One region of the Arthrobacter sp. KKT183 genome, then DNA from elsewhere that is predicted to be linked to it. Evidence: predicted binding sites of a transcription regulator. Region 1 holds the regulator's gene; the other holds the start of a gene.

Region 1 (3,400 bases):
GTGCGTCTTTTGTCAGATTCGAACGCCCCTGCCGCAGTTCATGCGGTAGAGGTTGTCCGGAACCGGAATGAATAGTTTGTGAGGACTCTATGGGTTCAGTAATCAAGAAGCGCCGCAAGCGGATGGCGAAGAAGAAGCACCGCAAACTGCTTCGCAAGACCCGCCACCAGCGCCGCAACAAGAAGTAGCATCGCATCCGGTCCGCCAGTGAGGCGGACCGGTTTTGCATTTAAGGACTAGCCTCTCATGCGGGTGAAGCCGCGCCACAGGCCGTAGATCGCACCGGCTCCCGTTGCTGCCTTGAGCCCCAATGTTGCCGCACGGCGGCCGCTTCGAAAATCATAGATTGGCCAGTTGGAGTCACGGGCGTGCTTGCGAAGGCGATGGTCAGGGTTGATAGCGACCGGGTGGCCAACAATGCTGAGCAGTGGCACATCGTTGTAGGAATCGCTGTACGCCCAGCAGCGGGACAGGTCCAGGCCCTCTTTCCCGGCAAGTTCGTTGACGGCCGTGGCCTTTGCCGGCCCGTGGAGGAACTCACCCACGAGCTTGCCTGTGTAGAAGCCCTCAGAGACCTCTCCCACAGTGCCGAGTGCACCCGTGAGCCCAAGCCGGTTGGCGATCACGCTGGCCACTTCGACGGGAGTGCCCGTGACCAACCAGACGCGGCGCCCGTTGCGGAGGTGCTGTTCCGCGAGGGCACGCGCTCCCGGCCAGATCTTCGACGCGATCATTTCGTCATAGACTTCTTCGCCAAGGGCCAGCACATCTTCATGCGCAATGCCGATAGCGAAGGCAAGAGCGGCATCACGGACAGCATGGATGTCGGTCATGTTCTCGCCGCGCATCACGAAGCGCAGCTGTTTCCAGGCCAGCCCTGCGGCAAAACGAAGCGTGAAAGCCCGCCGCTGGTACATCTTGCGCGCCACATGGAAGAGACTGGCGCCGCGCATCATCGTGTTGTCGACGTCGAAAAATGCTGCTTCCCCGGCCGGTCCGCCCAGCGGAGAAGATTCGGCAGGCACAGTCTCCGTGGAAGACCCGGGCTCGACTGCGGGTCGGAGGCTGGCTGCGGACATAGCACGAGTCTAATCACTGGTTGGCGTTCAGCGTGTCCGCGGACACCCACAGCAACCAGCCGATTTTTCACGCTTCGAGGGCGTTCCGTAATGGCGACCTGCACGGAGCCCGCGGCCAGTAAGCTTGTGGACCATGACTCAGCAGACCCAACCGCCTGTCGCGGAATGGAGCACGGGCCTCGTGTTGGTGACGAGGCCGGACTGCCACCTCTGTCACGCCGCCCGGGAGACAGTGAGCCGCGTGGCTGCCGAACTGGGCGTGCTTTGGCGGGAAGAGTCGATTGCCGATCACGCCGATCTGCTGGAACGATTCTCGGAAGAGGTGCCGGTTCTGCTTCTCGACGGGGTCCAGCGGGACTTCTGGACAATCGACGAAGCGCGCCTGCGCAGGCTACTCATCTGAGCCGTTGTGCTCAGCGCCCTCCTGACTTTGAGGGCTTCCACCAGGGACCTAAAGTGGGACTATCCCGCCGTCATCCTCCGGCGGGCGGGCGGAGCAGTTCAGGCCGCCGGCGAACAAATAACGGAGAGATGAACCAGTGACCATGTCGGAGCTTCCCGGATTACGGTCCGCCGCGAGCGATCAGCAGGGCAGGCAAATTCCGCCTGCATCGCTCGCCCGCCTGACCATTTATCTGCGCGCCCTCAACTCCCTTCTGGCGGAGGGGATTGAACGAGTGTCTTCGGAGGAACTGGCAGACGCGGCGGGCGTGAATTCGCCCATGCTCCGCAAGGACCTCTCCTACCTGGGTTCCTACGGCACGCGGGGTGTCGGCTACGACGTCCAGTACCTGAACAGCCAGATCTCCACAGCCCTGGGACTGACCCAGGACTGGCGGGTGGCCATCGTCGGAGCCGGAAACCTCGGGCGTGCGCTCGCCGGGTACTCGGGGTTCCAGTCGCGGGGCTTCGAGGTGGTCGCGCTGTTCGACGCAGATCAGATGATCGTCGGTACGGAGGTCGGCTGGCTGCGCGTCAGCCCAGTGGAGGATCTGGCAACCGTGCTTCACAGGACGCGCGCCAATATGGCTGTTCTCGCGGTACCAGCGGGCGTTGCACAGCAGTTGTGCGATGAACTTGTTGCGGCCGGGGTGACAAGCATCCTGAGTTTCGCGCCGGTAGTGCTGCAGGTTCCTGACCGGGTGCAGCTGCGCAAGGTGGACATGGCCACGGAGCTGCAGATCCTCGCTTACCACGCACAGCGGGCGCAGGATCCGGATCTTGATGCCGGTTCCAGCGCCCGCGCGGCCCAGTAGGGCCGGTCCAGCAAGCTTCTGCGCGCTAGTGCGTGATTTGCTGCCGCTTGAAGTAGGCGTTGGACGGCTTGAGCCAGCACAGCACAACTCCGGCGACGCCAAGCAGCACCACGAGCACGTTCAGCGCGATGGAGAATCCGCTTGGCTGCAGGCTTTCCCCACCCAGCTGCGCCTGGACTTCAGCGTTGCCCTGCAGCGCGGCGAGCGTCACCCAACTCATGATCATGAGCAGAACCGAAATACCCGCAAGAACAGTGGCGGTTATGCGTGCCCAGTTGTGTCCCTTGCGGATGAAGACGGCCAGCAGTACGTATACGCCGGTGGTAAGGATGCCGACAACGATCCCGATGCCGACACCGATTGCAGCTGCTCCCGCCGGCCCACCCGTGGTGCCTGATCCCATCAGGGTGGTGATGAAGTTGAGAACCCCAGCGGCGATGATCAGCCAAAAAGCCAGATTGACTTCCTTGGGGAGGGGCGGCCGCGCCTGTTCAGGCATGCGGGCTGCACTCGGGTAGGCATACCCTGCGGGCTGGGCCGACTGGTAGGAGTATGGAGATGCAGGTTTCTGCGGTTCGGGGGAGAGGCCCGCACCGGAGTTCTGTGTTGGTCCGGGCTCATTGGGATTGAGTGACTCAGTTCCGGAGAGCTGGTGCGGATCGCGTTCTGAAGGATCGTGTGATGGCGTACTCATGCGCTCAGCGTACCGCCGTCAAGCTTTCGCCGTCGGGCTTTCAGGACAGAAGAAACGAGGGGGCGTGCCGGAAAGCCGGCACGCCCCCTCGAAGGGATTCGTGAGCAAAGAGCCTAGTTGGCCGAGGGTGCCACGAAAGCGGCGTCAAGGTTGATGGTCACCTTGTCGCCCACCAAAACACCGCCGGCCTCAAGAGCTGCGTTCCAGGTCAGGCCGAATTCCTTGCGGGAGATGACCGTTTGGCCGGAGAATCCAGCGCGGGTGGCACCGAAGGGGTCAACAGCAACACCGTTGAACTCGGTATCGATGGAAACTTCCTTGGTGATCCCGCGGATGGTCAGGTCGCCGATCAGCTTGTAGGTCTCGCCGGC
Region 2 (3,400 bases), 500 kb from region 1:
CTCACCGAACGCCTTTGGGTTTCCGTTCTCGGTAATGTAGCGCTCGGCGGTTTCGATCATCCACAGTGAATTGTTCTCGGCCTCGTCGGAGGTTTCGCCCCACGCGGTGATGCCGTGCCCGCCAAGGATGGTGCCTACGGCCTGCGGGTTTTCGGCCTTGATCGCGGCGATGTCCAGGCCGAGCTGGAAGCCCGGGCGCCGCCAGGGCACCCACACCACCTTGTCGCCGAAGATCTTTTCGGTGAGTGCTTCGCCGTCGACCGCCGTGGCGATTGCGATGCCTGAGTCCGGGTGCAGGTGGTCAACGTGTGCGGCGTCGACGAGGCCGTGCATGGCGGTATCGATGGAAGGTGCCGCGCCGCCCTTGCCGTGCAGGGTGTAATTGAACGCCGCGACCATCTCGTCCTCGCGGTCAAGGCCAGGGTAGACGTTGGTCAGGGCACGGAGACGGTCGAGGCGGAGTACGGCCAGACCCTGTTCCTTGAGGGTGCCGAGGTCACCACCGGAGCCCTTTACCCACAACAGCTCAACGTTCTCGCCGGTGACGGGGTCGGTGTCGCTGCCCGTGGCCGAGGTGTTGCCGCCGGCGTAGTTCGTGTTGCGTTTGTCCGCACCGAGCCGGTTGGAGCGGTTGATGAGGTCCTGAACGGTTTGGTTAGTCATGGTTACGCGCCCCATCCTGCCTGCTGTCCGCCCTCACGGTCAGCGTTGATGATTTCCTGGTAGCCGCTGGCCGCGTAGGCAGCCATGGGGTCCGCGGGAAGTCCGCGGGATTCACGCCACTGGGCGAGTGCCGGACGGACGTCGGTGTAGAAGGCGTCCATGAACAGGGCGTGCGCGCCGAGGACGTCGCCTGCTTCCTGCGCCTTGGTCAACGACTCCCGGTCAACGAGCAGCGCACGGGCCGTCATCTCCTGCACATTGAGGACAGAGCGGATCTGGCCGGGGATCTTCTCTTCGAGGTTGTGGCACTGGTCCAGCATCAGCGCCACGTTGGCAGCCGGGTCGAGGGCGCCGCCGCGAGCCACCTCGTACATGATGCGGAACAGCTGGAACGGATCCGCTGCCCCCACGATCAAGTCATCATCCGCGTAGAAGCGCGAGTTGAAGTCGAAGGATCCGAGCTTTCCGAGGCGGATCAGCTGCGCCACGATGAACTCGATGTTGGTGCCGGGAGCGTGGTGGCCCGTGTCGAGGCAGACCATGGCCTTCTCACCGAGGGCCAGGGTGTGGGCGTAGGAAGTTCCCCAGTCAGGGACGTCGGTGTGGTAGAAAGCCGGTTCGAAGAACTTGTACTCGAGAACCATGCGCTGGTCATCACCGAGGCGCTCGTAAACCTTTTGCAGGGAATCATGCAGCCAGTCCTGGCGTGAGCGCATGTCGCCCTGGCCGGGGTAGTTGGTGCCGTCAGCCAGCCAGATCTTCAGGTCCTGTGAACCGGTGACGTTCATGACGTCGATGCACTCGTACATGTGGTCGAGGGCCTTGTTGCGAACGGCGGCGTCGCTGTGGGTCAGGGACCCGAACTTGTAGATGTCATCCTGGAACGTGTTGCTGTTGATGGTGCCCAGCGTGATGCCGAGGCCCTGCGCAAAGTCAGAAAGCGCGCCGTAATTTTCCACCTTGTCCCAGGGAATGTGCAAGGCAACGGAGGGCGCAAGGCCGGTCAGCTCGTTAACCTTGGCGGCGTCGGCGATCTTCTCCTGCACAGTGCGCGGAGTGCCGGGAGTCTGGAACACCTTGAAACGGGTTCCGGAATTGCCGTAGGCCCATGACGGCACCTCAATAGCGAGGTTCTCCAGGGTTGGCGTTATGCGGCTCAGGTCAACCATTACTTCTCTCCATTTACAGCTGCCGGCTGCAAGCCCGCGCGCATCGTCGTTGTTTTGCACTGACTTTTCACTAGGCCTGAAGGAGGCGGCGGTGACGGTCAGGAGATGAATCAGATATTGAATCGATTCATTAGTACGTTTCAAAGGTATCCTTGGCGATAAGTGGTGTCAAGCATTCTCGTGAAGAGTGCACATTTTCGTCCACCGCTTGTCTACAGCCCGTCACTTCCAGGAAACGAGGGTCTGCCCGGATGGTCAGTATCAAAGACGTTGCCGACCAGGCGCAGGTTGCCGTGGGCACAGTATCGAACGTGCTCAACAACCCGGACCGCGTAGCTGAAAAGACCCGTGAGCGGGTGCTCAGCGTCATCTCGGAACTGGGCTTCGTGCGCAATGATGCCGCTCGCCAGCTCCGTGCCGGACTCAGCCGCACCATTGGGCTCATCGTCCTCGACGTCAGTAATCCGTTCTTCTCTTCGCTGGCGCGCGCCGCCGAAGACCGGGCGGCGGAGTCGGACAGCACCGTGCTGCTGGGGGACAGTGGGCATGACGCCGGCCGCGAAAGCCGCTATCTCGATGTGTTCGAGCAGCAGCGGGTCAAGGGTGTCCTGATTTCCCCGGTAGGTAACATCGATTCCCGGCTCGAACAGCTGCGGGCGCACGGCGTGCCGGTGGTTTTGGTGGACCGGGTGGACCCGCAGCGCCGGGTCAGTTCAGTGTCAGTGGATGATGTCGCCGGCGGTTACATGGCGGTGAAGCACATGCTCTCGCGCGGGCGGCGGCGCATCGCGTTCATCGGAGCGTCCACCGACATCCAACAGGTGGCAGACCGTCTGGCCGGAGCGCAGCAGGCTGTGGAGGAGTACCCGGATGCCCAGCTTGAGGTAGTGGAAGCCGCCGCGATGACCGTGCTGGCGGGGCGTGCAGCCGGTGAACTCCTTGCGGAACGCGGCCGGGAAGGCCTGCCGGACGGTATTTTTTGCGCCAACGATCTACTGGCCATCGGCGTGATGCAGGCTGTGCTGCTCATCCGCGGGTTGCGGATTCCGGAGGACCTCGCGCTGATCGGCTACGACGACATCGACTTCGCCCAGTCTGCGGTTGTTCCGCTGTCCACAGTGCGGCGGCCAACGGAGCTGATGGGGCGCACCGCCGTCGAACTGTTGCTTGAGGCGATTGACCGGACCTCACCCGAAAGCCGGCAGGTCATCTTCCAGCCCGAGCTGGTCAGCCGGGGGAGCACCCTCTAGCCCTTCCTCCTTCGTGAACTTTTGTGCAGCTCCGGCGAGTCCGACGCCGGTTTGAGTCACCGTAGGTGCGCAAAAGTTGCGGGCAGGCGAGCTCCCTGGCAAGTCGCAGTGGTAGCATCCATGAAACGATTCATACCCGCTCGACGAGGAGAACTATGGAACGCGTCTGCTTCCAGTTGCAGGTGAAGCCCGACCGCCTTGAGGAGTACAAGGAGCGCCATGCCGCCGTCTGGCCGGACATGCTCCGCGCCCTCAAGGACACCGGCTGGAACAACTACTCGCTCTTCCTCCGGCCGGATGGCCTCCTGATCGGGTACG

What was found. Region 1 encodes Rex, which represses fermentation and respiration genes when NADH is low (regulators of the CRP and FNR family bind a similar motif). Its sites were predicted from a motif close to CTTGTGAANNNNTTCACAAG; they were not measured.
Region 2: the regulator Rex is predicted to act here: its motif matches at 1,947-1,966, upstream of rhaI (L-rhamnose isomerase).

What each region holds. Positions count from the first base shown of each region.
Region 1 is NZ_CM145770.1:2,804,285-2,807,684, reverse strand. It holds gene ACZ2GY_RS13355 (30S ribosomal protein bS22) at 90-188, shown strand; gene ACZ2GY_RS13350 (HAD family hydrolase) at 237-1,079, opposite strand; gene ACZ2GY_RS13345 (glutaredoxin family protein) at 1,213-1,482, shown strand; gene ACZ2GY_RS13340 (redox-sensing transcriptional repressor Rex) at 1,625-2,335, shown strand; gene ACZ2GY_RS13335 (hypothetical protein) at 2,361-3,029, opposite strand; gene ACZ2GY_RS13330 (YceI family protein) at 3,143-3,400, opposite strand, start outside.
Region 2 is NZ_CM145770.1:3,304,704-3,308,103, reverse strand. It holds gene ACZ2GY_RS15615 (bifunctional aldolase/short-chain dehydrogenase) at 1-663, opposite strand, end outside; gene rhaI (L-rhamnose isomerase) at 666-1,832, opposite strand; gene ACZ2GY_RS15605 (LacI family DNA-binding transcriptional regulator) at 2,084-3,082, shown strand; gene ACZ2GY_RS15600 (L-rhamnose mutarotase) at 3,238-3,400, shown strand, end outside.